3 regions of the Oerskovia sp. NPDC060338 genome follow, and region 2 is predicted to be linked to each of the others. Evidence: riboswitches for the same ligand, from Rfam matches in the RefSeq annotation. Region 2 holds a riboswitch; each other region holds the start of a gene.

Region 1 (10,232 bases), on a different contig from region 2:
AAGCCCGTCGCGCGCCTCGGCCTGCCCGCGGTCCTGACCGTGCACAGCGTGTGGGGGTCGGCCGAACCGTGGTTCGCCGCGCTCGACCGCGTCACGCACTGGTCGCGCCTCCCGATCCTGCTCTCGGCCGTGAGCGAGCTGACCGCGGCGCCGCTGCGGCGCATCGCGGGACCCGGCGTGCCCGTCGAGATCCTGCACAACGGGCTGGACCTCGACGAGTGGGCCGTGCCGCGCGTCGATCGCGACGCGCGGGGCGAGGGCAAGGCCGTCCACGTCGTCGCCGCGACCCGGTTCGCGCCGCGCAAGCGCGTGCTGCCCCTGCTCGAGTCGATCCGGCAGGCCGTCGAGCGTCTCCCCCACGACGCGCTGTTCGCGACGATCGCGGGCGAGGGCCCCGAGCTCGACGCGGCCCGGCGCTTCGTCAAGGAGCACGGGCTGTCCTCGACGGTCAGCCTCCCGGGACGGCTCGGGGCGCACGAGCTCAAGCGGCTCTACTCGCGCGCCGACGTGTTCCTGGCACCGGCCGTCCAGGAGTCCTTCGGGATCGCGGCGCTCGAGGCCCAGGCCGCGGGGCTCGCGGTGGTGACGCGCGCGGAGTCCGGGGTGGCCGAGCGCCTGACGGACGGGGTCGACGGGCTGCTCGCCGCCGACGACGCCGAGATGACCGAGCAGATCGTGCGGCTCGCGACGCAGGACGGCCTGCTCGACCGGATCGTCGCGCACAACCGCGAGGTCCGGCCGTCGAGCGGGTGGCCCAGCGTGCTCGCGGACGTCGAGAAGGCCTACGAGAAGGCGGCGGCATACCGCGAGGAGAAGGCCGCGCGAGGCTAGAACCGGGGCTGTGGGGCGCGGAGAGGTATAGGGCGAGCGCTACAGACTTGGTCGCCCACGGACGATCATGACCTGGCCCACCGGCTCCTGGCACACTGTGCAGGTTTCACCCTCATCGCCGTGACTTCACAGATCGGGTTTCCGTGCGCGCACTGTTCCGTCTCCCTCGGAACCACTGGATGATTGCCACCTTCTTGATCGCCGTCTGGTGGCCGATCGCCTTGGCGCTCCTCGCGGCCTACTGGATCTACATCGGATGGTGGTGGCACTACTTCATCGTCATGCCTCGACGCGCACGCCACTCGTTCAGTCACCGGTCCACGTGGACGGGACGCCCCACGGGGAATCCTGGTCGCTTGACTCCTCGAGAGGCCGAGCACCACGTGGCCGAGATCATGCGCTGGCTCGGCGAGACGTCGGCCCAGGCCACCGAAGCCACGAACGATGGGGGGCTCGACGTCGTCGGCCGGCACTACGCCGCCCAGGTGAAGCACTACCAAGGCTCGGTCGGGCGCCCCGCCGTGCAACAGCTCCTCGGAGCCTCCCGACCCGACCAGCTGACCCCGCTGTTCTTCACCTCGGGGCGGTACACCGATGCTGCTGTGGAGTTCGCTGATCGAACACTCGTCGCGTTGTTCGTCTACGACGCCCAGGCGCGCGATGTCGCCCCAGTGGGAACCACCGCGCGGACCCTGGCACAGCGCGGGCTGCGGTGCACGACGCCGCCGGACGTCCGCTGCCCGTGCGCGAACCGTCCACGATGAGGCGTCAGGCGCCCTGAGTCGACGCGCGCTCCGACGGCGCAAGGTGATTCTGCGGAGCCGCAACGATCGTCGTGGCTCCGTAGAAAACACCCTCACCCCTGGACCTCTGTTCCGCACGCGAGCGAGCACGTCCCCTGCCGCCCCCGAACCCGCCGCGACGACAACGAGCATCCCCAGGAACGCCGAAGGGCCGGCCCCGCAGATCGCTCTGCGCGGCCGGCCCTTCGCGGCTCAGCGGGAGGTCACTCCCACTCGATGGTGCCCGGCGGCTTGCTCGTCACGTCGAGCACGACGCGGTTGACGTCCTTGACCTCGTTCGTGATGCGCGTCGAGATGATCGCGAGCACGTCGTACGGCAGGCGCGTCCAGTCCGCGGTCATGGCGTCCTCCGAGGACACGGGGCGCAGCACGATCGGGTGACCGTAGGTGCGGCCGTCGCCCTGGACGCCGACCGAGCGGACGTCGGCCAGGAGCACCACGGGGCACTGCCAGATCTCGTCGTCCAGCCCGGCCTTGGTGAGCTCCTCGCGCGCGATCGCGTCCGCCGCGCGCAGGATCTCCAGGCGCTCGGCCGTGACCTCGCCGACGATGCGGATGCCGAGCCCGGGGCCGGGGAACGGCTGACGGGCCACGATGACCTCGGGTACGCCGAGCTCGCGCCCCACGGCGCGGACCTCGTCCTTGAACAGGGCTCGCAGCGGCTCGACGAGCGAGAACTGCAGGTCGTCGGGCAGGCCGCCCACGTTGTGGTGGCTCTTGATGTTCGCGGTGCCCTCGCCGCCGCCGGACTCGACGACGTCCGGGTACAGGGTGCCCTGCACGAGGAACTTGACCTCACCGCCGTGCTCGCCCGCGTCCGCGACGATGTCGCGCGCAGCCTGCTCGAACGCGCGGATGAACTCGCGGCCGATGATCTTGCGCTTGGTCTCGGGGTCCGAGTGGCCCGCGAGCGCCGAGAGGAAGCGCTGCTTCTCGTCCATGACGACGAGCTTGACGCCCGTGGCGGCCACGAAGTCGCGCTCGACCTGCTCGACCTCGCCCGCACGCAGCAGACCGTGGTCGACGAACACGCACGTGAGCTGGTCGCCTACGGCCTGCTGGACGAGTGCCGCGGCGACCGAGGAGTCGACGCCGCCGGACAGGCCGCAGATGACGCGTGCGTCGCCGACCTGCTCGCGGATGAGCGCGATCTGGTCCGCGATGACGTTGCCCGGGGTCCAGTCGCCGGCGAGGCCTGCGCCCTCGTACAGGAAGCGTTCGAGCACGGCCTGGCCGTGCGCGGAGTGCTTGACCTCGGGGTGCCACTGCACGCCGTACAGGCGCCGGCTGGTGTCCTCGAAGGCCGCGACCGGGGAGCCGGACGACGTCGCGAGGACCTCGAAGCCCTCGGGCGCCGCGTGCACGGCGTCGCCGTGGCTCATCCACGTGGTCTGGTGGTCGGGGGTCTCGGCGAGCAGGACGCCCGCGGAGCACACCTCGACCTCGGTGCCGCCGTACTCGCTGAGGCCGGTCTGCGCGACCTTGCCGCCGAGCGCCTGGGCCATGGCCTGGAAGCCGTAGCAGATGCCGAGGACGGGCACGCCTGCCTCGAACAGCGCGGGGTCCACGAAGGGCGCGCCCTGCGCGTACACGGACGACGGACCACCGGACAGGATGATCGCTGCCGGGTTCTTGGCGAGCATCTGCTCGACGGTGAAGGTGTGGGGGACGATCTCCGAGTACACCTTGGCCTCACGCACGCGACGCGCGATCAGCTGGGCGTACTGTGCGCCGAAGTCGACGACCAATACGGGCCGGGGGGCTGAGGGGGTGGGTGTCACCACCCCAGGATAGTTGGCTCGGCGCCGATCCCCGGCATCGGTCCACGACGTGCGACGGGGATCACTTCGCCGGGTCAGGCGGGCAGCCGCTCGCGCAGCTCGCGAGCAGCCCGCTCGGGGTCGGCCGCGCCCGTGATCGCGCGGACCACGACGATGCGCTCGGCCCCCGCGGCGAGCACCTGGTCGAGGCGGGCCGGGTCGACGCCCCCGATCGCGAACCACGGCGTGGTCGGCGCCGACGCGGCGACCTCTCGCAGCAGGTCGAGCCCGACGGCGTCGCGCCCCGGCTTGGTCGGCGTGGCCCAGAGCGGGCCCACGCAGAAGTAGTCGACCTCGGGGTCGGCCTCGGCGGCCGCCGCCTGCGCGAGCGAGTGCGTCGAACGGCCCAGCACCGGGCCCTGCCCCAGGAGGGACCGGACCGCGGGCACGGGCAGGTCGCCCTGGCCCGTGTGCACCACGGGTGCCCCGGCGAGCAGCGCGACGTCGGCCCGGTCGTTGACGGCCCACAGGGCCCCGTGCTCGGTCGCGACGCGCGCGACGGTCTCCTGGAGCTCGAGCTCGCGCGCGACGTCGAGCCCCTTGTCGCGCAGCTGGACGACGTCGACGCCGCCCGCGAGCGCCGCGTGCAGGAAGTCCTCCAGGTCTCCGCGCTCCTCGCGCGCGTCGGTGCACAGGTACAGCCGGGCGGCCGCGAGCCGGGAGCGGGCGCCGTCTCCCGCCGAGGTGTCGACGGGGCGGGGCGCGGGGTGGGTGGTCGTCACGCGCCCAGGGTAGGCCGCGCGGACCGGTCGGTCACTCGGGTGCGTTCCCGGTGGACCCTCCGTGCCGGAAGGGCGTGGTCACTCCCCGGTACACGAGGTGGGTCACCATGCCCTGCGCGGCGTGGTCGAGGTTGTGGCAGTGGTCCATCCAGATCCCCGGGTTGTCGGCGAGGAGCTCGACCTCCCAGACCTCGCCCGGACGGACGTCGAACGTGTCGCGCAGCACCGCGGCGCCGGTCGGTTCCCGCCCGTCGACCGAGAGCACCCTGACGTGGTGCCCGTGCGGGTGCATGGGGTGGGTCTCCGAGCTCCGGTTCACGATGCGCAGGAGGACGCGGTCCCCCTCGTCGACGACGGTCGAGGGGACGTGGGGGTACACCTTCCCGTCGATCGTGTACCCGTACACCGGCACGCCGCCGTCGAACCGTGGCAGGCGGTCCAGGACGAGCGTCGCGGTCACGTCGGGTGCGGGTGCGGTGCCAGGTCCGGCCCCGGCCCCGCCCTCGGGCGGCGAACCGTAGGCCAGCAGGTCGAGGTCCTCGTCGGGGACGGCCCACCGGTCCGCGTCCCCCGGGGCGGCGTCGGCGTCGGCGCCCGCCCCGGCGTCGGGCACGAGCTCCAGGCCGATGTCCTCCTCGCCGTCGACCGCCAGGCGCACGGGGTGGGAGGGCATGGTGAGCTCGACGTCGTAGCGGCCTCCCGCCGGGACGCGCAGCGCGAGGCCGCTCACCTCCTCGGCGCCGGGAACGTCCGTGCCGTCGACGGCGACCACACGGAAGCCGGCCCCGTCCACCCCGATCCGGTGCGGCACCTGGTCGGCGTCGAGGAGCCGCAGCCGTACCCGTTGCCCGGGCGTGGCCGCGAGCTGCTCGACCTCGTCGCTGCCCGCGAGCGTCGTCGTGCCGCTGAGGGTGTGGACCGGGAGCACCAGGTCGAGGTCGGCGACCGGGCCCGAGGCCGGGAGCACGACGAGCGTGCCGAAGAGCCCCCGGCGCACCCCGTCGGACGAGCTCTGGTGCGTGTGGTACCAGTACGTCCCGGGCTGGTCCGCGACGAACCGGTAGGTGAAGGACCGCCCGGGCAGGACGGCGTCCTGCGTCACGCCCGCGACCCCGTCCTCGCCGTTGGGCACGTCGTAGCCGTGCCAGTGCACGCTGACGCCCGCCCGGACGTCCTCGTTGTGGAGCTCGACCTCGACGACCTGCCCGACCTGGGCCCGGATCTCGGGCCCCGGCAGGGAGCCGAAGCTCCAGGCCTGCACCACCTCTCCCGACGGGAGGGTCAGGTCCGACTCGCGGGCCGTGAGGGTCACCGGCACCCGCTGCCCGGGAACGTCCGCGGGGGTCCGGAGCTCGGTCACGTCCACGGTCGGGGCGCCGCCGCCCGCAGCCGAGAGCTCGTCGGTCGCGGGCTCGTCCGCGGCGTGTCCGCTCCCGGTGTGCGCTCCCGTGCCCGGGGCTGCGGCGCCCGCGGCCCCGACGGCACCGGGACCGACCACCTCGAGATGCACCTCTGCCCGGCTCGCCCACCAGGCGAGCCCGAGCGGCAGGAGCAGCACGAACGCCGCGGCGAGGCTCACGCCCCGCACGACGCCCGCGTCACGCCCGGCGAGCACGAGCCACGTCACGAGGGTCGCGGCCGCGACGAGGAGCACGACGACGCCCCCGCTGAGGGGCCCGACGGGGTAGCCGACCACCAGCACGAGGACCAGCTCCCCGGCGGTGGCGTACGCCGCCCCGAGGAGGCAGGCCTGGCGCGCCGGCATCGCTGGACGGCCCCTGCCGACGACGAGCACGACGAGCGCGAGCACCGCCCCGCCGACGGCGAGCGGGAGCCCGACGAGCACCTTCTCCTGGACGAACCACCACCCGTGCCCGCCCAGCAGGACCACGACCCCGACACGCAGCACGAGCGCCACGGTCGCGAGCGCGACCCACGGGCCGCGCCGCGGCCGGAGCGCGGCGAGCACCCACCCGGCCCCGCCCGCGAGGGCGAGGACCAGGTAGACGAGCTGGAGGGCGGGGACGGTCACCGTCAGACGTTCCCGGGGGCGGTGGTCGACGCCGGGCTGGGCACGCGCCCTTCCATCACGAGCGCCCGAGCCCTGGACGCGACGGTCCCCGTGACGCCGAGGATCGCGAGCCCGTTGAGGGCGTGGAAGCCGAGCATGACGGTGCCCGCCGTGGTGATCTCACCGGGGGGCGGCTCCGACCCCGTGAGGACTCCGGTGAGGATGAACAGGATCGTCTGGAACAGCAGGAGGCCGAACCCGAGCACGGCCAGCCACACGGTGCGTCTCCCGGCCTTGGCGAGGGCGGCGAACACGATCGACAGGATCATCAGCAGGGGCAGCACGATGCGGCCGCTCGTCCCGTGGATCGCGAAGAGCTCGTCGTCGGGGTCGCTGAACACGCCGACGGCGGCGAAGTAGAACTGCATGACCACGGCGACGACCACGAGGACGCTGATCACGAGGAATGTCTTGCGCATGAGGAGCTCCACCTGAAGCGGGGAAGGTGGGCGGGCCGCTCGGGTCCGCGGCGGGGCGGTCGATGCTCGACCGCTCGGGGAGGCCGTCCCTGGAGGGAGGTCGCACGCACGGGAGTCGGATGTCCCAGCGGATACACCGAGAGAGGTCGGCAACGCCCCGGTTGATACACGGTCGGCGACCGGACGCGTGCGTTGTAGGGTGGCCGCGAAGCACGGGAGCCCCGCACGGGGCTGAGAGGGCGAGAGCCGACCGTCGAACCTGATCTGGGTCATGCCAGCGAAGGGAGCGAGCGCATGTGCGCAGCCCTGTCCACCGACCACCCTGCACTGCCCGCGCGCCCACCGGGGCGCGGCGAGAGCCCGCGGGGCGTGCCGCCGTCGGGCGCGGTGGGGCGAGCCGCGCCCGCCCACCGGAGGACCACGGACGAGAGGCCCGACGGCGCCACGGACGTCCTCGTCGTGGGCGGCGGCATCGTGGGGCTCACCGCGGCCTGGCGGGCCTCTCGCGCGGGCCTGCGCGTCACCGTCCTGGACCCTTCCCCCGGAGACGGCGCTACCCACGCCGCGGCCGGGATGCTGGCGCCCGTGACCGAGGCCGACTTCGGCGAGGAGGCCGCGCTGCGCCTGGGCTCCGACTCCGCGGCGCGCTGGCCGGTGTTCGCGGCCGAGCTCGAGGCGGACTCGGGGCTGAGCGTGGGCCTGCGGACGACCGGGACCCTCACGCTGGCCTACGACGGCGACGACCTCGCGCTCGGGCGCCGCGTGCGCGCGCTGCAGGAGGCATGGGGGCTCGACTCGACCGAGATCTCGGTCGCCGCGGCGCGCGAGCGGGAGCCGCTCGTCGGTCCGCGCGTCGCCGGGGCGTTCTGGGCGCCCGGCGACCACCAGGTCGACCCGCGCGCGGTGCACCGCGCCCTGACCGCAGCCCTCGCGCGGGACCCGCGTGCCGCCGTCGTGCACCGCCGGGCGGTGCGGCTGCTCCGCTCGACGGGCCTCGGCACTCCCGTGACCGGAGCCCTCGACGACGCGGGGGTCGAGCACCGCGCGGGAACCGTGGTCCTCGCGGCGGGCGCGGACTCGGGCGACCTGCTCGGGGACGTCCCCGAGGTGTGCGCCCCGACCCGTCCGGTGAAGGGGCAGACGCTGCGGCTCGACGCCCCCGCGTGGTTCACGCTCGACCACGTGGTGCGCGGGATCGTGCAAGGGCGTCCGGTGTACGTCGTACCGCGTACGCCTGGACCCGACGGGCACCGCGAGGTCGTGGTCGGCGCGACGAGCGAGGAGCACCCCGACGACCGGCGTGCGACCGCGGGCGGCGTCTTCGCGCTCCTGCGCGACGCGCGCGCCCTGCTTCCCGGGCTGGACGAGCTGGCTCTCGTCGAGGTCACGCCGCGCGTGCGACCGGGCACCCCGGACAACATGCCGTTCCTGGGGCCCACCACCGTTCCCGGCCTGGTCCTCGCGACCGGCCACTACCGCAACGGCGTGCTGCTCGCTCCCGTCACGGCGGCCGCGATCGACGCGGTCCTGACCGGGGAGCCGGTGCCGTCCGCGGTCGCGGCGATCGACCCGCTGCGCTTCTCGCCCACCCCTACCCCCGCGAGACAGAGGCTCGCGTCGAGGTAGCGGGGCGGGCCCCTCTCCCTCGACGGCAGACCTCTACCTCGGCGACCCACCTCCTGGAGGACCGCATGACCCACCCGACTCTCCCCGCGGCCACCGGTGCGCGGCCCACGAACCCGCCCGCGACCGGGAGCGCCCTCGTCAACGGCGAGCACCACCCGCTCACCGCCCCGACGACCGTCGCAGCCCTCGTGGCCGCGCTGCTGCCCGAGCTCGTCGGGGACAGCGGAGACGTCCCCCGGGGCGTCGCGGTCGCGATCGACGACGCCGTGCTCCCCCGCAGCACGTGGCCGTCCACGACCCTGCGCGACGGCGACCGCGTCGAGGTCGTCACGGCGGTGCAGGGTGGTTGAGGCGGCGCGCGGCACGACCGGCGCGCCCGGTCCGGCGCACGCCGGTTCCCCGGCAGCGGACCCTCTCGTCGTCGCGGGCGTCCCCCTCGGCTCCCGCCTGGTCATGGGCACGGGCGGCGCGGCGAACCTGCTGACGCTCGAGGACGCCCTCGTGGCGTCCGGGACCGCGCTCACGACCGTCGCGATGCGCCGCGTCGCGAGGGTGCGCCCGACAGCTGACCGAGCCCGCCCGGGCACCGCAGGCGCGGGCGGTGGTGCGGGCGGTGGTGCGGGCGGTGGTGCGGGCGGCGGTGCGGGCGGTGGTGCGGGCGAGACCGGGATCTGGGGGCTGCTCGAGCGCCTCGGCATCCGTGCCCTGCCCAACACCGCGGGCTGCTTCTCGGCCAAGGAGGCCGTCCTCACGGCCCACCTCGCGCGCGAGGCGTGCGGCACGGACTGGGTCAAGCTCGAGGTGATCGCCGACGACGTGACGCTCCTGCCCGACCCGATCGGGCTCGTCCAGGCCGCCGAGACCCTGGTCCGCGACGGCTTCGTCGTGCTGCCGTACACCAACGACGACCCGATCCTCGCGCGGCGCCTCGAGGACGTGGGGTGCGCTGCGGTCATGCCGCTCGGGGCGCCCATCGGGTCGGGGCTCGGCATCCTCAACCCGCGCAACATCGCGGCCATCACGTCGGCCGCGCGGGTGCCTGTGATCCTGGACGCGGGGATCGGGACCGCGTCGGAGGCCGCGCACGCCCTGGAGCTCGGGTGCGACGGGGTTCTCCTGGCCACCGCGGTCACGCGTGCCGCCGACCCGGTGCGGATGGCCAGGGCCATGCGGCTCGCGGTCGAGGCGGGTCGTCTCGCGGCGCTCGCGGGCCGCATCCCGCGGCGCGAGCAGGCGCTCGCGAGCTCGCCGGTCGACGGGATGGTGGGCCGAGCCGGGGCCGTCGGCGCCGGGTCGCCTGCCGGGCTCACGGGGGCCGGGGTGCTGGGCGGAGGGAACCTCGACCTGGCGCTGTGACCGGTGCGCCGAGGGAGAGGATTCTCGTCGAGGTAGAGGGCGCTGGCCCTCTACCTCGACGGCAGGCCTCTACCTCGGCAGAGGATCAGAGGATCAGTACGTCGGGCGCCCCGGCTCGACGTCCCGCACCCACGCCAGGATCCCGCCCTCGACGTTGCGCGCGTCGACGCCCGCGGCCCGTGCGAGGCTCGCGACGCGGTCGGAGCGGCCTCCGACCTTGCACAGCACCGCGACGGTCCGGTCCCGCGGCAGGTCCGCGAGCGCCGCCCCGGCGCCCGGTCCCGCGTAGATCCCGCTCGGCACCACGCGGGCGCCGTCGATCCCCACGATCTGCGTCTCCCAGTCCTCGCGCACGTCGAGCAGCAGCAGGTCGTCGGTGGGGTCGGCGAGGCGCGCGGCGAGCTCGCGGGCCGTCAGGCTCGTCGGGGACTCAGCCCCCACGCGGCCCGACGACGCCGCTCCCCCTCCAGGGACTGACGCACCGAGGGCGTCGGCCGCGTCGAGCGGGAGCGCGTTCCCAGCGGTGGTCGGCTCCCCCGGCACCCTGGCGAGGTCGACGACGAGGCGACCCTCCGCCGTCGGGC
Region 2 (10,232 bases):
CGGTGGGGGTGCCGACGTCGGGGTTGGGCCCAGGGGCGCAGGCCGCGAGCGCCAGCGCGGCGAGGACCAGTCCTGCGGCGAGGGCGATGCGTCGGCCTCGTGGTGACGTGAGCGCGGTGCGGTGGGACGTGACGTCCTGCGTCGGGTGCATGGCCGACCTCCTCGTGGCTGGACCGGACGGTCGCCCCCAGCATCCGCCGTGCCGCGCCCCGGCTCAACCGCAGGCTCGCCTCCGCCACCCGGCGCAGGCGCTGACCGCGAGTCGCTGCTGCACCTGGCCGGGCGGCCTCGGCACGACGTAGAGCGCCTCGTGGTGCGCTCCAGCATGACGTTCGTCGCGGTCCTGCTCCGACCTGTCGTCGGGGCGGGCGCGAGGCTCCGCGGTCAGGACAGGGGGCGTGTGCTCGTGGTGTCTGCCGCACGGACGCGGCGCACGCGTTGCCAGGTCTTCAGGGCACTGCGTGCTGCGCTCGCGACCGTGCTTCCGTTCGCGATGGCCGCGGTCTCCTCCGCAGGGTCTGCTGCGACGACGAGCAGCGGCTCGTGGACCAGGTCGCTCCCGGTGCGCCCGAGGGCACGGACCGCCCAGTACCGGGTTCTGGTGTCCGGACTGGCGGCCTGGTCGAGGAGCCAGGTCGTCTGGTCGGGCTCGATCGCGCCCAGGGCGTTCGACACGTAGCCCAGGAGCCCGAACCGAGGCTCGACGAGCTCGCGGCGCAGCCCGAGCGCGGCCCCGGACCCGCCGAGGTCGGCAAGGGCAGCGGCCGCGCTCTCCCGGACGCGGTGGTCCGTGTCGCCGAGCACGTCGACGAGGGTCGGCACGGCCTCGTGCGCCCCCAGGACGTCGAGCACCTCGCAGCCGACCGTCCGCTCGTAGGTGACTGGTGAGTCGAGCAGGGCGAGGGCGTAGGGCACGGCTCCCCGGAAGCCCGCGCGTCCGCAGGCTGCCGTGAGGTACCAGGGTGCCGACGCCCCGTTCTCGAGGGCGCGCAGCATCGCCGGCTCGAGCGACGCGTCGGCGAAGGCGTAGAGACGGTTGAGAGTCCGCTCGAACGTGCTGATCGGGAACCGCTCGAAGCGCAGCACGACGTCGCGCAGGGCGTCGGCGGCCTCCCGGTCGCCGGCCAGGGCGCGTTCGGCGGCGGCGTCGACAGCGTCCTCGTCGACCGCGGGATCCGGGTCGAGGAGCCGGGCGAGCAGGTCGTCGGTCATCGCGAGGCCGAGCCGCGCGACGGACGCGGGTGGACGGGAACGCTGAGAACCATGGGGCGAGCATAGGGGGCCGGCCGACCGCCGGGTCTCCTCCGAGCGGGTCCGCTACGGTGGTCGCACCGACGTCGACGACGACCACCGAGGTGACCGCCATGCCCCGCCGCACCGTCCTGCTCGCCGGAGCCGTGGCGGCGTCGTGCGGCTCCCTGGCGCTGGCCGCCGCGCTGGGCGCGACCGGGCCGGTCGCGATCCCGCCGCAGGGGCCGTGGATCGTCGGGGTCGACGCGTGGCCCGACGGGATCGACGTCTGCATCGAGGACCCTGCGGTCGAGTACGCCGTGACACCGCTCCCTCTGCCGCCGCTCCCGACGACGGTCGCTTTCGTCCCCGGCGCCGTCCGCGAGGACGTCGAGCGGGTCGTGACGTGCCTGGACCGGTACGTCCCGCTGTCGAGCATCGACGTGATGACCGTGCCGGCCGGGGTCTCGTAGGCGCCCCCCGCTGATCCGCCCCCGGGCGACACCTGGTGGTCTCCGCCGACCGTCCGGTCCGGGTGCCCGCTATCCTTCCCCCGAAGACACGGGGTGCCCGCTCCCACGAGCCGGGCTGAGAACACACCCGTCGAACCTGATCTAGCTAGCACTAGCGAAGGGATGTCGGCAATGTCGCTTGCTGCCACCACACCTGTCCTGCCCCGACCCGAACCCGCGTCCAGCACCGCACGAGAACGCGTCGGGTCGCCCGGGGCCGAGGCCTCCCGCCCCCGCGTCCTGTCCATCGCGGGCACCGACCCGACGGGAGGCGCCGGGATCCAGGCCGACCTCAAGGCGTTCGCGGCGCACGGCGCGTACGGCATGGCGGTCACGACCGCCCTGGTCGCGCAGAACACGCACGGCGTCCGCACGGTCCACGTCCCGGGCGCGGACTTCCTGACCGAGCAGCTCGACGCGGTCTCGGACGACGTGGTGATCGATGCCGTGAAGATCGGCATGGTCGCCGACGAGGCCAATGCGCGTGCCATCGCGACGTGGCTCGGCCGGGTGCGTCCGCCGTTCGTCGTGCTCGATCCCGTCATGGTCGCCACGAGCGGCCACCGCCTCCTCGACGAGGGGGCCGAGCAGGCGGTGCGCGACCTGGTCGCGCTCGCCGACCTCGTGACCCCCAACCTCCCCGAGCTGGCCGTCCTCCTGGGCGAGCCGGCCGCGACCACCTGGCCGGACGCCCTCGCCCAGGCGAGGCGCCTGCACGTGGCGAGCGGCGCCGTCGTGCTCCTGAAGGGTGGTCACCTCACGGGGGAGGAGTCGCCCGACGCGCTCGTGGGGCCCGACGACGTCACGACCTTCTCCGCGCCCCGCGTCGACACCGTGCACACCCACGGGACGGGGTGCTCGCTGTCGGCTGCGGTTGCGGCGCTCCGACCCCGGCGCGACGACTGGGCGGGCGCCGTGCGCGATGCGAAGACCTGGTTGACCGGCGCGCTGCGGGCCGGGGGAGCGTTGACGGTGGGCACGGGCCGCGGACCCGTCGACCACCTGGCGCACCTGCCCACGCTGGGCCTGCGGGCGTTCTCCGAGGAGGCCTGGGAGCGGATCGCGGGCTGGCGCGAGGCCGTCGAGAGCATGGGGTTCGTGCGGGCGCTCGCGGACGGGAGCCTCGCCGTCGAGGACTTCGGGTTCTACCTCGCGCAGGACGCCGCGTACCTCGCCGAGTACTCGCGCGTGCTGTCGCGGGCGAGCCAGCTCGCGCCGACGCCCGAGGCCCGGCAGTTCTTCGCGGGCGCGGCCGTCGAGTCGCTCGAGGTCGAGCAGGCGCTGCACCGTGACTGGTTGGGCGAGCACGCCGGGATGGACCGGGGGGCGGTCGAGAGCGTCGACCCCTCTCCCGTGACCGCCGCCTACACCAACCACCTGCACGCGGCGTCGAACGGGTCGTACGCGGAGACCGTCGCGGCGCTGCTGCCGTGCTACTGGCTGTACTCGTACATCGGCGACGTCCTGGTGCGCCGGGCGGGGGACCTCGACGGGCATCCGTACGCGCGGTGGATCTCGCTCTACGGCGACCCGGCCTTCCAGGAGGCGACGCGCACCGCGTGCTCTTTCGCCGACGAGGCCGCGCGCTGGGCCTCGCCCGCCGAGCGCGAACGCATGCTGCGCGCGTTCGAGCTGTCCTCGATGCACGAGTACCTGTTCTTCGAGCAGGGGATCGAGCGGCCGACCTGGCCCGAGGCGCCGGTCGGGGGCGCCGAGAAGTGAGCAGATGCCCCTGATCCGGGGGGAACGGGGGCATCTGCTCACTTCTCGGCGCGAGCGGCCGTCCTCACGCGCTCGTCGTCCCGCCGTCCGGGTACGAGCAGTCGTACCCGGGCGGCCACCAGCGCCACGACGTGCTGACCTCGTTCGACGACACGCCCTCGGGGCGCTCCGTGACGCACTGCGTGCGCATCTGGTCGAGCCCGACCGTCAGGTAGTAGACCGCGAGCACGCCCGTGAAGACGACCATGAGGACGGTCAGCGCCAGGCGCAGGCGGCGGTCCGTCCGCCGGGTGGGTTCGTCCTCGCCGGGGCGCGGCGGCACCCAGTCCCAGCTCACGAGGCGGCGCTCGGGACGAGCAGGACCTTGCCCGTCGTCGCGCGGCCCTCGAGCGCGCGGTGCGCGTCGGCCGCGCGGGCGAGCGGGAACGTCGCGCCCACGCGCACGTCCAGGTCCCCCGAGGCGACGAGCGCGAAGATCTCGTCGGCGCGCTCGATGAGCTCGGCGCGCGTCGCGGTGTAGTCGTCGAGCTTGGGGCGGGTCGCGAACAGCGACCCGCCCTTGTTGAGGCGCTGCAGGTCGAACGGAGGTACCTGGCCCGAGGACCCGCCGAACAGCACGAGCATGCCGCGGCGGCGCAGCGACGCGAGCGACGCCTCGAACGTGTCCTTGCCGACCGAGTCGTAGGCGACCGCGACACCCCGGCCGCCCGTGAGGTCGCGCACGATCGCGGGCAGCTCGGTCGTGAGGTCGTCGAGCTCGGCGTAGTTCAGGACGTCGGCCGCCCCGGCCGCGCGCGACAGCTCGGCCTTGGCCTCGGTCGAGACGGTCGTGATGACGCGCGCGCCGCGGCGCACCGCGAGCTGGGTCGCGAGCAGCCCGACGCCGCCGGCCCCCGCGTGCAGCAGGACGTCGTCCCCGGGCTGGACCGGGTAGGTCGAGGTCACGAGGTAGTGCGCCGTGAGCCCCTGGAGGGCCACGGCCGCCGCGAGCCGCAGGTCGACCGACTCCGGCACGGGGATCGCGACGTCCGCCGGGACGATCACCTGCTCGGCGTACGAGCCGGACGCGTTGGTCCAGGCGACGTGGTCGCCGGGCTCGAAGTCCGTGACGCCCGGGCCGACCGCCCCGACGACGCCCGCGCCCTCGGTGCCGACCACGTGCGGGAACTCCATCGGGTAGACCCCCGCCCGACGGTAGGTGTCGATGAAGTTGACCCCCGCCGCCGCGACCTCGACGAGGAGCTCGCCGGGTCCGGGGACCGGGGTCGGGAGCTCGACGAGCTCGAGGACGTCGGGGCCGCCTGCCTGGAGTGCCTGGATCGCGCGCATGGGGTCAGCCTAGGCGGGACGTCGGCTCAGGCGGTGGCCGGACCCGCCGAGGCCCGCCAGCGTCCGTGGCGGCGCTCGACGTGGATCGGGTGCGCGAAGCAGCGCGAGACCGCCTCGGAGGTCAGGACCTCGTCCGCACGGCCGGACGCGGAGACCCGCCCCGGCGCGAGCAGCAGCGCGTGGCTCGTGGACCTGGGCAGCTCCTCGAGGTGGTGGGTCACGAGGACCGAGGCGACCTCGGGGTGCGCGACCCGCACCGCGTCGATCGTCGCGAGGAGCTGCTCGCGCGCCGCGACGTCGAGCCCTGTGCTCGGTTCGTCGAGCAGCAGCAGCGCGGGGTCGGCGACGAGCGCCCGGGCGATGATGGTGCGTCCGCGCTCTCCCTGCGACAGCGTGGTCCACGGCTCGTGCTCCTTGCCGCCGAGCCCCATGTCGGCCACGAGGGCGCGCGCCCTGTCGACCTCGGCCCGGGTCGGCTCCCAGCGCTGGCGCCAGTCGATCGTCCCGGTGATCCCGGTCAGGACGACCTCCTGGATCGTGAGCGCGGTGCGCAGCGGGTGGCGCGGGTTCACGTGCCCGATCCGGCGGTGCAGCGTCTGGACGTCGACGCGCCCGAGCGTGTGCCCCAGCACGTCGACCCCACCGCGCGTGGGGTGGTTGCGCGCCGCGCACAGGCTGAGGATCGTGCTCTTGCCCGCACCGTTGGGACCGACCAGCGCCCAGTGCTCGCCCGCGCGGACCGTGAGGTCCACGTGCTCGAGGATCGTGCGGCCGCTGCGGACGAACGCGACGTCGCGCATCGCCAGCACGACGGCGGCGCCCGCCTCGGCCGTCGAGGCGCCCGGGGGAAGGGCCACCCGGGCGTCGCCGGGCGCCGGGCGCGGAGGCGTCACGGTCCCGGGTGCGGGGGAGGCGGTGTCAGTGCTCACGGGTGACCTTCTCGTGGACGGAGTCGAGGTGCCGGCGGCTCGTCGCGGCGGCGCGGTCGGCGTCGCGGTCGCGGACGGCGTCGAGGATCGCCTCGTGGGCGTCCTGGTCGTGCCGGTGGCGCTCGCCTGCGCCGTCGAGCTCGATCATGTCGACCATCGCCCGACGCAGGCGCGGGACGAACGTCGCGAACAGGTCGGTCAGGACCGCGTTGTGCGCGGCGTCGACGACCGCGCGGTGGAAGACCAGGTCGGCGTCGACGTACTCCCGGGCGCTCGCGGTCGGGGAGACCTCGCCACGGCCCGCGAGCGCCCGGGCCATCGCGCGGAGGTCGGCCGGGGTGCGGCGGGTCGCGGCGAGCCGGGCGGCCTCGGTCTCCAGGGCGCCGCGGACCTCGAGCACGTCGACGATCTCGCCGCGCCGCAGGACCTCCTCCCAGTCCTCGCTCGCCTCGGCCCGGACGACGTAGACGCCCGAGCCCTGGCGGCTCTCGAGAACTCCCTTGCCGGCGAGCTGGCGGACGGCCTCGCGCACGGTCGAGCGCCCCACGCCGAGCTCGTCGGCGAGCGCCTGCTCGCCGGGCAGCTTGTGGTCGAGCGGCCAGGTGCCGGTGCGGACGCGGTCGAGCAGGAGCGCGGCGGCCTGGTCGGCGAGGGGGAGCCGGCGGAGCGTGGGCATGGGAGCCAACCTCTCAGGTTGTCTGAGGACTTGATCGCCGCTAGCGTACCTCCCATGTCGTGGAGCGCACTCCTTCTTGGTCGCCGCGGCGGGGCCTGAGCCGACCGGCTCCCCGCCGTGGGGAACTGCCGTGCGCCGGTCGGACGCCGCCTGCCGTGCACCGCGCGGCCCGCACCAGGAGACGCGACCATGACCACCAGCCCGTTCCCCACGCTGCGCACCCCCGACGGCGCACCGGCCCCCGGCCGGCCGGCGTGGAATCGCCAGCGCGCCTCGCGCATGCCCTCGCACCGTTACCAGGACGTGTTCTCGCGCGTCGCCGTGCCGCTCACGGACCGCCTGTGGCCCACCCGTCGACTCACCGCGGCGCCGCTGTGGGTCCCCGTCGACCTGCGCGACGGCAACCAGGCTCTGACCGAGCCCATGGACCCCGCCCGCAAGCGCCGCTTCTTCGAGCTGCTCGTCGCGATGGGGTACACCGAGATCGAGGTCGGCTACCCGTCGGCCTCGCAGACCGACTTCGACTTCGTCCGCCTGCTCGCCGAGACGGACCTGGCCCCCGAGCACGTCACGATCGTGGTCTTCACGGCCGCCCGGGCGGACCTGATCGCCCGGACGTTCGAGTCGGTCCGCGGTCTGCGCAACCCCGTCGTGGTGCACCTGTACACCGCGACCGCCCCGACCTGGCGCGACGTCGTGCTGGGCAGGGACCGGGCCGAGCTCTCGGACCTGATCGCCGCCGCGGGCGCCGAGGTCCTGCGGCACGCGGGCGACGACCCGCGCGTGCGCTTCGAGTTCTCGCCCGAGGTCTTCAACCTCACCGAGCCCGACTACGTGCTCGAGGTCTGCGCGCGCATGACGACCCTGTGGGACGCGACGCCCGAGCGGCCCGTGATCCTCAACCTCCCGGCGACGGTCGAGGTCGCGACGCCCAACGTCTACGCCGACCAGATCGAGTACATGCACCGCAACCTCGACCGGCGCGACGCGGTGATCCTGTCCGTCCACCCGCACAACGACCGCGGCACGGGCGTGGCGTGCGCCGAGCTGGCGGTCCTCGCGGGCGCGCAGCGCGTCGAGGGCTGCCTGTTCGGCAACGGCGAGCGCACGGGCAACGTCAACCTGGTGACGTTGGGACTCAACCTGCACGCGCAGGGCGTGGACCCCGAGATCGACTTCTCCGACGTCGTCGCACGGTCGTGGACTGCAACCGGATCGATGTGCACGAGCGCCACCCGTACGCGGGCGACCTGGTGCACACGGCCTACTCCGGGACGCACCAGGACGCGATCCGCAAGGGTCTCGCGCGCCATCGCGCTGATGCGCGAGCGGCGGACCTCGACCCTGCGGACGCCCCCTGGAAGGTGCCGTACCTGCCCGTCGACCCTGCCGACGTCGGGCGCTCGTACGACGCCGTGGTGCGCGTCAACAGCCAGTCCGGCAAGGGGGGCATCGCCTACCTGCTCGAGTCCGCGTACGGGCTCGAGCTGCCTCGACGGCTCCAGATCGACTTCGCGCGCCGCGTGCAGGAGCACGCGGACGGCAGCGGGGGAGAGGTGACGGCGGAGGGCTTGTGGCGCCTCTTCGAGGAGGCGTACGTCCTGCCCGACGGCGGAGGTCCCCAGGTCGTGCCGCTCGCCTGGTCGGTCGCGCGGCCGGGCGAGACGGACGACTGCGGCGAGCGCCTCGACGTCGTGCTGTCCGTGGAGGGTGAGCGGGTCGAGCGGTCCGCGGTCGGTGCGGGACCCGTCGACGCGCTCGCGAGCATCCTGGCCGGGCTGGGGCTCCCGGTCGAGGTGCTGGGGCTGACGCAGCAGTCCGTCACCGCGGGCAGCGACGCGGGGGCCGTGACCTACCTGGAGCACCGTGCCGCGGACGGCTCGGCGGCGTGGGCCGTGGGGAGGGACGCGTCGGTGCTGGGCGCGAGCGTGCGGGCCCTGGTCGCGGCGGCGAACCGCTCCTGATCCGCTCGCGCTCGACCTGCCGGCCGTCGGGGGCCGGCAACGACGTCTCGAGCGCGGCTCGCCTGGAGGCCGAAGGCCGCCTCGGGGCCGCCGACGGCCGGCCCACCCGACGTGCCCAGAGGCCAGCGGCTGACGGGCCACCACCTCTGGCACGGTCCGCGGCTCCGTCCGGTGTCGGTACCCCGTGGCACGCTGCCTGCATGGCTACCCATGCGCACGGCATCCATCACTCGATCGACTACCTCGAGCTGTCCGTCACGGACATGGCCGAGGCGCAGTCGTTCTACGCCGAGGCCTTCGGGTGGGAGTTCGTCCCCTACGGTCCGGGGTACGCGGGCTTCCGCACCGCGGCCGAGGAGGGGGAGGCAGAGGCGGGTGGTCTGGCGCTCGCCGACCAGGTCACACGGGGTGGCCCGCTCGTCCTGCTCTTCTCCGCGGACCTCGACGAGTCGCTCCTGCTGGTCCAGGACGCGGGCGGAGAGATCCTCGAGGGACCGTACGACTTCCCCGGTGGGCGGCGGTTCCACTTCCTCGACCCGAGCGGCAACGAGCTGGGCGTCTGGGGTCGGTAGTTCCCGATTCGACTGCATAACTATGTATAGTTCTGCATATGACGATCACAGTGGCGGTTGCCGGGGCTTCCGGGTACGCGGGAGGGGAGATGCTCCGGCTGCTGTCCGGGCACCCCGAGGTCCAGGTCGGTGCGCTCACGGCGCACTCCAACGCGGGGTCGGTCCTCGGGCTGCACCAGCCGCACCTGCGATCCCTCGCGGATCGCGTCCTGCTGCCGACGAGCGTCGAGCACCTGGTCGGCCACGACGTCGTCGTGCTCGCGCTGCCGCACGGCGCGTCGGGTGAGATCGCGGCGCAGCTGCCCGACGACGTCCTGGTCCTCGACCTCGGTGCCGACCACCGGCTCTCCTCGGCCGCGGACTGGACCGCGTTCTACGGGTCCGAGCACGCTGGCACCTGGCCCTACGGGCTGCCCGAGCTCCTGATCGCCGAGCAGACGGGCGCCGGGGTCGAGTACACCAAGCAGCGCGAGGTCCTGGCGGGCGCGCGCCGCATCGCCGTCCCGGGCTGCAACGTCACTGCCGTGACCCTGGGCCTGCAGCCCGGCGTGGCCGCGGGCCTCCTGGACCCGGTCGACGTCGTCGCGGTCCTCGCCAACGGGTACTCGGGCGCGGGCAAGTCCCTCAAGACGCACCTGCTCGCCTCGGAGGCGCTCGGCTCGGCCCAGCCCTACGCCGTGGGCGGCTCGCACCGGCACATCCCCGAGATCGCGCAGAACCTGCGCTCGGCAGGCGCAGCCGAGGTGACCATCTCGTTCACCCCCACCCTGGTGCCCATGTCCCGTGGCATCCTCGCGACCGCGACGGCGCGCCTCGCTCCCGGACACGAGGACCTGAGTGTCGACGCCCTGCGCCAGGCCTACGCGCAGGCGTACGTGGGCGAGCCGTTCGTCCAGCTCCTGCCCGAGGGGCAGTGGCCCACGACGGCCATGACGCTCGGCGCCAACACGGCCCTGGTCCAGGTCGCGATCGACCGCGCCGCGGGCCGCGTCGTGACCGTCACCGCGATCGACAACCTCGTCAAGGGCACCGCAGGCGGCGCCGTCCAGTCCATGAACATCGCCCTGGGTCTGCCGCAGACCCTGGGGCTCACCACCGAAGGGGTCGCACCGTGACCGTCACCGGACCGCTCGGCTTCCGGGCCGCAGGAGTCGTCGCCGGGCTCAAGTCCACCGGCAGCAAGGACGTGGCCCTCGTCGTCAACGAGGGGCCGCTCGACGTCGCCGCGGCCGTCTTCACGACCAACCGCGTGTTCGCGGCCCCCGTCGCGTGGTCGCGCCAGGCCGTCGCGGACGGGA
Region 3 (10,232 bases), on a different contig from region 2:
CGAGTCCCTGCCGCTCGCCCACGAGGTCCCTGCCCCACGACCGGAGGACTCCGCACCGGAGCAGTGACCCGCCCGGCACAGCACGACCCGCACGACCCCCCACCCAGCCCGACCACTCAGCGTCGACCCAGGGCTGGCCGTTCGATCGGTCCACCGATCCGACGTACCGTCGAAAGATGAAAGGCACGGCCAAGCAATGAAGCACACCACGCCGGAGACCACCGGCTCCCGCCCGGGAGGCGTCCAGACGGTCGACCCGACACCCCAGCGCAGCAAGGTCAAGAGCACGGCGACCGCGCTCCTCGTCCTCGCGACCGTCCTGGCCGGAGCCCTGGGCCCCATGCAGGCGGCCGTCAACGGGCAGCTGGGCAAGACGATCGGCGACGGCCACGCGGCCGCCCTCATCTCGTTCGGCACGGGCCTGGTCCTGATGTTCGTCATCGTGTTCGCGCGTCCCGTGACGCGTCGCGAGGCGCTCGCGATCCCGCGCCTCATCAAGGGCCGCACCATCCCGTGGTGGAACTTCCTCGCGGGCCTGTGCGGGGCCGTCATCGTCCTGTCCGAGGGCGTGACGGTCGGCGTCCTGGGCGTCGCGACGTTCCAGATCTCGCTCATCTCGGGTCTCGTGATCTCGGGCGTGATCTGCGACCGTCTGGGCGTCACGGCCTCGGTCAAGCAGCCGCTCACGTTCTTCCGCCTCGCCGGCGCGGTCCTCGCGATCGTCGCGACGGTCATCGTCATCTCGCCGAACTTCTCGGCCCCGCACACCATCGCCCTCGCGATCATGCCGTTCGTCGGCGGTCTCCTCGCCGGCTGGCAGCCCGCGGGCAACGCGGCCGTCGCCGACGCCACGGGCTCGATGCTCGTCTCGATCGGCTGGAACTTCCTGGTCGGCTTCACGGCCCTCGGCATCGCCTACGCGATCCGCGCCATGACCTCGGGCGTCGACTTCCAGCTCCCCGGCTCGTGGTGGATGTACCTGGGCGGCCCGCTCGGCCTCCTCTCGATCGCCCTCATGGCTCTCCTGGTCCGCGGGCTGGGGCTGCTGCTCCTGGGGCTCGCGTCCACCGCGGGTCAGCTCGTCGGCTCGCTCCTCATCGACGCTGCGATCCCGTCGCTCGGCCACACGATCTACGCCGCCACGATCATCGGCACCGTGATCGCGCTGATCGCCGCGGTGATCGGCATGATCCCGTCGGGGAAGTCGCCGGAGGCGACAGCCGACACCGCAGTGGCCGCCGCCGTCGGCGGTGGTGAAGCAGGAGAGGTGAGCCCGCGATGAACGTCACGCCGGCAGGGTTCGTCCAGACGGTCACCGGACCCGTCGCCGCACAGGACCTGGGGCTGACCCTGCCCCACGAGCACCTGTTCAACGACCTCTCCGGTGTGCTCGACGCGCCGAGCTACGAGTTCTCCCAGGCCGTGGTCCGCGAGCCGGTCTCCGCCTCGGTCGCCTGGGCGCTGCGCCAGGACCCGTACTGCTGCGCCGACAACATCGCCGACAAGCCGGTCGCGGCCGTCGAGGCCGAGATCCGCAGCTTCGCGGCCCTCGGTGGGCGGACGGTCGTGGACGCGACGTCGAGCGAGGCGATCGGGCGCAACCCCGAGCGCCTGCTCGACGTCGCGAGCCGCACCGGCCTCAACGTGGTCATGGGGGCGGGCGCCTACCTCGAGAAGTTCGAGGGCGAGCGCATCACGGCCCAGTCGGTCGACGCGCAGGCCGCGGCGATCTCGCGCGAGCTGTCCGACGGCGTCCGTGACACGGGCATCCGCCCGGGCGTCATCGGCGAGATCGGCGTCTCGCTCGACTTCACGGCGGGCGAGCGCGCCTCGCTCCGCGCCTCGGCGATGGCTCAGCTCGAGCACCCGCAGGTCGCGATGCAGATCCACCTGCCGGGCTGGCAGCGGCGCGCGCACGCGCTCCTCGACCTCGTGCTCGACGAGGTGGGCGTGCGGCCCGAGAAGGTCGTGCTGTGCCACATGGACCCCTCTGCCGAGGACCCCGAGTACCAGCGGTCGGTCGCCGAGCGCGGGGTCTGGCTCGAGTTCGACATGGTCGGGATGGACATCACCTACCCCAAGGAGGGGGTGTCGCCCGACCCGCACACGACCGCGGGCGCGGTCCAGCGGCTCGTCGACCTGGGGTTCGCTGGGCAGGTGCTCCTGAGCCACGACGTGTTCCTCAAGCAGATGTGGGTGCAGAACGGTGGCAACGGCTTCGCGTACGTGCCGACGGTCTTCACCGAGATGCTCGCCGAGCGCGGCGTCGAGCGCGAGGTGCTGCGCCGGCTGACGCACGACAACCCGGCGGCGATGCTGACGGCGTGACCGGGTGGCCGGCTGACCGCGAGGTAGAACGTGCTGCGCGAGGTAGTGCGCGGTGCGTTCTACCTCGCGCAGCACGTTCTACCTCGGCCCGGGGGACCCACCCGGCCGACGGCGACGCGAGCGTCGGGCGGTCGGCGCGCGACGTCGTCGGGCCGGTGGAAAACTCGGCCCATGCGATTCCGGACGACGATCCTCCAGAGCGGCAAGACGGCCACCGGCCTCCCCGTGCCCGACGACGTGGTCACCGCGCTCGGCGCGGGCAAGCGCGTCCCGGTGCGCGTCACGCTCGGCGGGCACACCTACCGCAGCTCGGTCGCGCCGTACCAGGGACGGTTCATGATCGCGCTCAGCGCGGAGAACAGGGAGGCCGCCGGGGTGTCGGGCGGCGACGAGGTGGACGTCGAGATCGAGGTCGACGACGCACCGCGCGAGGTCACGGTGCCCGACGACCTCGCGGCAGCGCTCACGGCCGAGGCGCGTGCGGCGTTCGACGAGTTGTCGTTCAGCCGTCGGCGCGCGCTGGTCGAGCCGATCGAGGCCGCGAAGACCCCCGAGACCCGGCAGCGGCGGATCGACAAGGCCGTCGCGGACCTGGCTCCCGGCGGGTAGGTCCCACGCCGGAGATCCTCGGCAGGACGACGGTCGGCCCCGGTCCCCGGGGGCAGCACGCCCTACTCCGAGCCCGCAGGCCCTCCCAGCAGCGCGAACGCGCTCTCCGCGGTGTCGACCAGCACCATCGGGTCCGCGAGCACGGCCGGGTCCGTGGCGGCGAGCTGCACGGTCACGACGTACGTGTCGCCCTCGGCGTCCTCCGCGAGCCACGAGCCCGCCAGGACGCCCGGCGCGCTGCCGCCCTTGAACGCGACGTAGGGCCAGGCCGTCGTGTCGACCTCGATGCCGGGGTTGACCGAGAGCACCTCACGGACCACGGGGTCCTGCTCGCCGCGGTCGTGCAACCAGACGTGCGCGGCGCACAGGTCCGACGACGTCGCGAACCAGTCGACGTCGTCCTGCCACACGGGCGTGGTCACTCCCGCGGGGTCGACGTCGAGGGGCCCGCCGGGCAGCGCGTCGAGCATCGCGCGCCGTTCCGCGGTGCCGGCCGCGGCCCACCCGGTGGCCTGCGACGGCGAGCCCCACGCGATCGCGAACGCGTCGCGGGTCGTCAGGAACGGGGTGTTCAGGGACGGGTCGGCGTGCCCCAGCTCGGCCTGCGCGCGTTCGACGGCGTCACGCCCCACGGCCTGGACCAGCAGGTCGGTCGCGGTGTTGTCGCTGATCGAGATCATGAGCCCGGCCGCCTCGCGCACCGTGACCACGGTGCCCGTGGGCGCGTCCTGGAGCTGGCCAGAGGGCAGCGACCGCACGTCGTCGGTCACGGTCAGCTCGTCGTCCCAGGTCAGCGTCCCGGCCTCGACGGCCTGCGACACCGCGCCCAGCACGTAGAGCTTGAAGATCGAGCCGAGCGGCAGCACCTCGTCCGGTTCCGTGCCGCCGGGGGCCTCCTCGACCGCCTGGCACGTCCCGTTGTCCAGGACCTGGGCCACGAGCAGCGAGCTCTGCGCGTCCACGGCGTCGAGGCGTTCGCCCAGCTCGTCCCAGCTCGCCGCGGGCTCGCGGTGCGGGTCGTCGCCCGGGCCGAAGAACAGGGTCTCGATGCGGCTGTCCGCATCGACCCCGATCTGCATCGTGAAGTACTGACCGCTCGCCCCGACGATCGTCAGCGCGGACTGCTTCTCGTCCGCGTCGACCACGTCGACCGAGACCGGCACCCACTCCCGGTCCGCGCGGAGCTGGTCAAGGACGGGCACGAGCTGCGCGGCGGGAACCTGGTCCAGGAACGACCGGGCGAACCGCCGGTCCAGCGTCGCGGCGTCGGGCGAAGCGTCCGCGTTGAGCACCTCGAGCACCCAGCCGGCCGCCTTGCCCACCGTGCCGCCGGGCAGCGCGACCGCGGTCGGGGCCGCGCTCGGCGTGGGCGGCACCTCGGAGCCGTTCCCGGACGACGAGCACCCGGTCAGTGCGAGCCCCACGACGAGGAGGCCTCCGACGAGGGGTGAGCGACGGCGTCGGGCAGCAGAGAGGGAGGGCATCGAGACACCCTACGGAACGACCCTCGCGCGGCGGGTGCGGACCCGCCGGTGCCGCCCGACCCCGGTCTCAGGACGCGCGGGCCGCGAGCCGCGTCACGACGCGCTTGGCCTCGCGCCCCGCGAAACGGCGGGCGAACACGCTCGCGGCCGCAGCGGCCGCGGCGAACGTGACAGCGCTGATGATGCCGACCTCGGGGTCGTCCAGGTCCTTGGGGGCGTCGTGCCCCGTCGCCTTGGCCCACGCGAAGCTCACGACCTTCTGCGCGACCCAGCCCGCGGCCAGCGTCAGGGCGACGGTCGCGACCTTCTCGGTGAGGGTCTGCTCGTTCTCGGCCATGTGGACCTCCTGGTGAGGGTGCGGCGGGCGGGGCGCGCCGCGCGTCGTGCACGTGCCCGACGGCGGAGCTCAGGTCCCACCGTAGCCGTCGCCCCGGGCGGGGCGCGCCTCGGGCGAGACCACACGCCGGACCCCTGCCCGCGCCGTCGGGCCGCGGTGTAAAGTCGCAGGTGAACGACAGGGGAGCGCCGACCGCCCGGAGACAACGGGCAACAGGCGCTGAGAGTGCGGACCACCGCAGACCCTCGAACCTGATCCGGTTAGCACCGGTGGAGGAAGTCGGGCTTCTCCAGCCTCGCTCACGGACCTTCCGTGCGCGAGGTCCCCCTCCTGTGACGTCCAAGGAGGACACGTGAACACCATCAGTACCCGCCGCGGCCCCGCTCACAAGATCGGCCTCGGTCTCGTCGGCGGGCTCAGCGCGCTGGCTCTCACGGCCTGTGCCGGGTCGACCGACACAGGCGCGGGCGACACCTCGAGCGCGGAGGCGAGCACCGTCACGCTCGTCACGCACGACTCCTTCAACGTGAGCGAGGACGTCCTCGCCGCGTTCGAGAAGGAGTCCGGGCTGACCGTCAAGCAGGTCGCTCCCGGCGACGGCGGAGCGCTCGTCAACCAGCTGATCCTGACCAAGGACGCGCCGCTCGGCGACGTCGTGTTCGGCATCGACAACTCGTTCGCGACCCGCGCGATCGACGAGGGCGTGCTCGAGCCCTACACGCCCGCGGGCCTCGCCGACTCGGCGGCCCAGTACGCCGTCGGGGACGGCGAGCTCACCCCCGTGGACCTCGGCGACGTCTGCGTCAACGTCGACCACGCCTGGTTCACGGCAGCGGGCATCCCCGAGCCCGTGACCCTCGACGACCTGACCGAGCCCGAGTACAAGGACCTGCTCGTCGTGACCAACCCCGCGACGTCGTCGCCCGGGCTGTCGTTCCTGCTCGCGACCGTCGGCGCCTACGGCGAGGACGGCTGGGAGGGCTACTGGAGCAAGCTCGAGGACAACGGCGTCAAGGTCGCTGACGGATGGTCCGACGCCTACTACGTCGACTTCTCCGGCTCCGAGGGCAAGGGCCCGCGCCCCCTCGTGCTGTCCTACTCGACGTCGCCCGCGTTCACGGTCACCGAGGACGGCACCGAGACCACGACGGGTGCGCTGCTCGACACCTGCTTCCGCCAGGTCGAGTACACGGGCGTGCTGGCCGGGGCCAAGAACCCCGAGGGCGCCAAGAAGCTCGTCGACTTCCTCGTGAGCGACGCGTTCCAGGCCGACATCGCCGACAACATGTACATGTACCCGGCGGACGCGGACACCGAGCTGCCCGAGGGCTGGGCCGAGTTCGCGCCCCTGTCCCCGTCGCCCTTCGAGGTCGCGCCGGCCGACATCACCGCCCACCGCGACGAGTGGATCAAGGCGTGGACGTCGACGGTGATCGGCTGAGCACGTTGCCCGTGAGCCGCGGCGTGCCCGCGGCGGTGCAGCGCGGCGGGCGGGTCCTCCTGTGGGGGCTCGCCGCCGGGCTGCCGCTGCTGTTCCTCGGGGTGTTCTTCGCGTGGCCCGTCGTGACGCTGATCGCGCGCGGGTTCGTCAGCAACGGCTCCCTCGACCTCTCCGGCTTCGCCGAGGTGTTCTCCGAGCCGCGGACCTGGCGGATCATCGGGCTGACGCTGTGGCAGGGCGTGCTCGGGACCGTGATCTCGGTGCTGCTCGGCGTGCCCGGCGCGTACGTGCTGTACCGGTGCCGGTTCCGGGGGCGCACGTTCCTGCGCGCGTTCGTGACCGTGCCGTTCGTGCTGCCGACCGTCGTGGTCGGGGTGGCCTTCCGCTCCCTGCTGGTCGAGGGCGGGCTGCTCGGGTTCCTGCGGCTCGAGGGGACGTTCGGGGCGATCGTCCTGGCCCTCGTGTTCTTCAACTACTCGGTCGTGGTGCGGACCGTCGGCGGGCTCTGGGAGCACCTCGACCCGCGCGCCGAGGAAGCGGCTCGCGCCCTGGGCGCCTCGCCCTGGCGTGCGTTCCGGTCCGTGACGCTGCCGTCGCTGGCCCCGGCCATCGCGTCGGCCGCGTCGATCGTGTTCCTGTTCTGCGCCACGGCGTTCGGGGTCGTGCTCGTCCTGGGCGGGGTCCAGTACGGGACCATCGAGACCGAGATCTGGATCCAGACCACGCAGTTCCTCGACCTGCGCGCGGCCGCGGTGCTCTCGGTCGTGCAGCTCGTCGTGGTCGTGGTCGCGCTGAGCGTCGCCAACCGGACCCGCACCCGCCGCGAGCGCGCGCTCCACCTGTCCGCGGCGACGTCCGCCGCCCGGCCGCTGCGCCTGCGGGCCGACGCGGCCCCGCTCGCGGTGACCGCCGTCGTCGTGCTGGGCCTGATCGCCCTGCCGCTCGTCAACCTCCTCGTGCGCTCGTTCCAGACCCCCGACGGCTGGAGCCTCGCGAACTACGCGAACCTCGGCACGACCGGCGGCCGCAACGCCCTGAGCGTGACCGTGTGGGAGGCCACGGCCAACTCGCTCCGGACCGCCGCGATCGCGACCCTGCTCGCGGTCGTGATCGGCGGGCTCGTCGCGCTCGTCGTCTCGCGGCGTCCGCGGTCGCGCACGGGGCGGCGGGCGATCAGCGCGCTCGACTCGGTCTTCATGCTCCCGCTCGGCGTCTCGGCGGTGACGGTCGGGTTCGGGTTCCTCATCACGCTCGACAAGCCGCTCGGCATCGACGTGGACCTGCGGACCTCGGGGCTGCTCGTGCCCATCGCGCAGGCGGTCGTCGCGATCCCGCTCGTGGTCAGGACCGTGCTGCCCGTGCTGCGCGCGATCGACCCGCGCCTGCGCGAGGCCGCCGCGACGCTCGGGGCGTCGCCCGCCCGCGTGTTCGCCGCGGTCGACGGGCCCATCGCGGCCCGGTCGCTGGGCCTCGCGATCGGGTTCGCGTTCGCGGTGTCGCTCGGCGAGTTCGGGGCGACGTCGTTCCTGGCCCGGCCCGACGCGGCCACGCTCCCCGTGGTCATCTTCCGGCTCATCGGGCGGCCCGGGGCGGAGAACTACGGCATGGCACTGGCCGCGAGCGTCGTGCTCGCGGTCCTCACGGCAACGGTGATGATGGTGGCGGAGCGCCTGCGCGGCGACCGCTCGGCAGGAGAGTTCTGATGGACGGAGCCACGGTGGTGGATCGGAGCGAAGGCCTCGACGGCTCGGCTGTGCCGCGCGTGCCGCACGAGCCGCGCGACCCGACCAGGAGCCCGGCGGGCCGAGGGCTCACGGTGCGCGACGTCGTCGTGCACTACCCCGACCCGGCCTCCTCGAAAGGCCCCGGGACGACGGCCGTGCGCGGAGTGAGCCTCGACCTCGCGCCGGGCGAGGTGCTCGCGCTGCTGGGACCGAGCGGCTGCGGCAAGTCGAGCCTCCTGCGTGCCGTCGCGGGGCTCGAGCCCGTCGCAGGCGGGAGCATCGCGTGGGACGGGCGCGACCTCGCGGGCGTGCCCGTGCACCGGCGCGGGTTCGGGCTCATGTTCCAGGAGGGGCAGCTCTTCCCGCACCGGGACGTCGCGGGCAACGTCGCGTTCGGGCTCCAGATGGCGGGCGTCAAGCGGTCCGCGGCGGCGGGCAGGGTGGCCGAGCTGCTCGACGTCGTCGGGCTCGCCGGGTACGCGCAGCGGCCCGTCGCGACCCTGAGCGGTGGCGAGCGGCAGCGCGTCGCGCTCGCTCGCGCGCTGGCGCCCGAGCCGCAGCTCCTGCTGCTCGACGAGCCGTTGTCCGCTCTCGACCGGGGGCTGCGCGACCGGCTCGCGGCGGACCTGCGCGCGGCCCTCGTCGCGACCGGGACCACCGCCCTGTTCGTGACGCACGACCACGACGAAGCCTTCACCGTGGCCGACCGCGTGGCCGTCATGGACGCCGGCCGGTTGCTCCAGGTCGCGGCGCCCGAGGACCTGTGGCGTGCGCCCGCGTCGCGCCGGGTCGCGGAGTTCCTGGGGTACCAGGCGTTCGTCGCACAGGGGGCTTCGGGCGGTGCCGGAGCCGGTGGCGAGCTGCTCGCGATCGGCCCGACGGGGCTCGTGCTCGTGCCTGCCCACCGCACCGCGGACACGCTGTCAGGAGGTGGCCCGGGCGTGGCCGGGGACCGTTCCGACGGAGTGGTGGCCTGGACCGCGAGCGGCACCGTCGTCCGCAGCGCCTTCCGACGCGGTCGCACCGAGGTCACGGTCGAGGTGGACCTGGGGTCGGGCCCGCAGCGCGTGGTCGCGCTCGGCACGCCGTCGGCGGGCTCCGTGCCCGGCGGCGCCGCGCACCACCCGTTCGCCCCCGCACCGGGGGAGCGGGTCCGGGTCGCGCTCGACCTTGCAGGCTGTGCGGTGGTACCGGCGGACTCGTGATCCGCCGGTCGCCGGTGCCGCCGACCATGCGGTTGTCGTCGGCCGAGCATGCGGTGGGCGTCCGATCTCGCGTCGCCTCGAACGACAACCGCATGCTCGGCACGAGGACCGGCAGAAGCACCACCCACCCTGCGACCGCCCGTCCCCGGCGTTAGCGTCGAAGCATGAGCGACGCCACGATCGACCACGTGACCGACCGTACCGAGGAGCACGACGGCAAGGCCGCGAAGATCCTGTACCGGCCGTTCGGGCTGATCAGCTCGATCATCGGCGGACTGGTCGCGGGCCAGGTCTTCAAGCAGGTCTACAAGCGCGTGTCTCCGGGCCACCGCAAGGACGCGCCCACACCGCTGCAGTCGGAGTACCCGTTGCGCGAGATCCTGGTCGCCGCCCTGATCCAGGGCGCGGTGTTCTCCGGGGTCAAGGCCCTGATCGACCGCGGCGGGGCGCGAGCCTTCCAGAAGTGGACGGGGGAGTGGCCGGGGGACTGAGCCGGGTGATCCCGACCCGTCAGACGCCTCCGGCGTCCCGCACCAGCACGGCGAGCTGCGTCCGGTTCTCCAGGCCCAGCTTGTCCAGGACGCTCGACACGTGCGCCTTGACGGTCGGGACGCTGAGGTAGAGCTCGCGCCCGACCTCGGCGTTGCTCGCACCGCGCCCGACGGCGAGCGCGACGTCGCGCTCTCTGCCGGTCAGCAGGTCGAGCGACGCCTGCGCCCGTGCCCGCGCCTCACCGACCGAGGCGGCCGAGGCCATGAGGCGTCGCGCGACGTCGGGCGACAGCACGGGCTCGCCGGCAGCGGCAGCGAGGACCGCAGCCGCGATCCGGGCCGGGGGCATGTCCTTGAGGAGGTACCCGACCGCGCCGGCGCGGAGCGCGCCGAGCACCTCGTCCTCGGTGTCGAACGTCGTGAGCACGACGACGGCGGGCGGGTCGGTCCGTGCGCGCACCCTGGCGGTCGCGGTGATCCCGTCGACCCGAGGCATCCGCAGGTCCATGAGGACCACGTCGAGGGGGTGGGCGTCGAGGAGGCCGGGGACCTCCGCACCGTAGGCGGCCTCGCCGACGACCTCGATGCCCAGCGTGCCGTGCAGCATCATGCG

Evidence for each region. Region 2 has a riboswitch for thiamine pyrophosphate ahead of thiD (bifunctional hydroxymethylpyrimidine kinase/phosphomethylpyrimidine kinase). Riboswitches for the same ligand answer to the same signal wherever they lie in the genome.
Region 1: linked by a shared signal. The riboswitch ahead of thiO (glycine oxidase ThiO) and the one ahead of thiD (bifunctional hydroxymethylpyrimidine kinase/phosphomethylpyrimidine kinase) in region 2 are both predicted to bind thiamine pyrophosphate.
Region 3: linked by a shared signal. The riboswitch ahead of ACFWGN_RS00640 (thiamine ABC transporter substrate binding subunit) and the one ahead of thiD (bifunctional hydroxymethylpyrimidine kinase/phosphomethylpyrimidine kinase) in region 2 are both predicted to bind thiamine pyrophosphate.

Annotation. Positions count from the first base shown of each region.
Region 1 is NZ_JBHXCQ010000004.1:1,439-11,670, forward strand. It holds gene ACFWGN_RS05830 (glycosyltransferase family 4 protein) at 1-831, shown strand, start outside; gene ACFWGN_RS05835 (restriction endonuclease) at 1,011-1,595, shown strand; gene guaA (glutamine-hydrolyzing GMP synthase) at 1,838-3,415, opposite strand; gene thiE (thiamine phosphate synthase) at 3,490-4,176, opposite strand; gene ACFWGN_RS05850 (multicopper oxidase family protein) at 4,208-6,208, opposite strand; gene ACFWGN_RS05855 (DUF6220 domain-containing protein) at 6,211-6,666, opposite strand; TPP riboswitch at 6,877-6,954, shown strand; gene thiO (glycine oxidase ThiO) at 6,961-8,292, shown strand; gene thiS (sulfur carrier protein ThiS) at 8,358-8,642, shown strand; gene ACFWGN_RS05870 (thiazole synthase) at 8,746-9,648, shown strand; gene moeB (molybdopterin-synthase adenylyltransferase MoeB) at 9,742-10,232, opposite strand, start outside.
Region 2 is NZ_JBHXCQ010000006.1:10,013-20,244, reverse strand. It holds gene ACFWGN_RS08835 (hypothetical protein) at 1-151, opposite strand, end outside; gene ACFWGN_RS08830 (HEAT repeat domain-containing protein) at 385-1,212, opposite strand; gene ACFWGN_RS08825 (hypothetical protein) at 1,365-1,703, shown strand; TPP riboswitch at 1,783-1,883, shown strand; gene thiD (bifunctional hydroxymethylpyrimidine kinase/phosphomethylpyrimidine kinase) at 1,875-3,464, shown strand; gene ACFWGN_RS08815 (hypothetical protein) at 3,529-3,801, opposite strand; gene ACFWGN_RS08810 (quinone oxidoreductase family protein) at 3,798-4,793, opposite strand; gene ACFWGN_RS08805 (ABC transporter ATP-binding protein) at 4,820-5,722, opposite strand; gene ACFWGN_RS08800 (FadR/GntR family transcriptional regulator) at 5,712-6,398, opposite strand; partial or broken gene ACFWGN_RS08795 (2-isopropylmalate synthase) at 6,678-8,362, shown strand; gene ACFWGN_RS08790 (VOC family protein) at 8,563-8,934, shown strand; gene argC (N-acetyl-gamma-glutamyl-phosphate reductase) at 8,973-10,049, shown strand; gene argJ (bifunctional glutamate N-acetyltransferase/amino-acid acetyltransferase ArgJ) at 10,046-10,232, shown strand, end outside.
Region 3 is NZ_JBHXCQ010000001.1:134,205-144,436, reverse strand. It holds gene ACFWGN_RS00670 (ribokinase) at 1-67, shown strand, start outside; gene ACFWGN_RS00665 (DMT family transporter) at 197-1,282, shown strand; gene ACFWGN_RS00660 (phosphotriesterase) at 1,279-2,328, shown strand; gene ACFWGN_RS00655 (YdeI/OmpD-associated family protein) at 2,500-2,937, shown strand; gene ACFWGN_RS00650 (serine hydrolase) at 3,000-4,421, opposite strand; gene ACFWGN_RS00645 (DUF4235 domain-containing protein) at 4,489-4,758, opposite strand; TPP riboswitch at 4,928-5,053, shown strand; gene ACFWGN_RS00640 (thiamine ABC transporter substrate binding subunit) at 5,111-6,199, shown strand; gene ACFWGN_RS00635 (ABC transporter permease) at 6,211-7,902, shown strand; gene ACFWGN_RS00630 (ABC transporter ATP-binding protein) at 7,902-9,128, shown strand; gene ACFWGN_RS00625 (DUF4235 domain-containing protein) at 9,293-9,619, shown strand; gene ACFWGN_RS00620 (response regulator) at 9,639-10,232, opposite strand, start outside.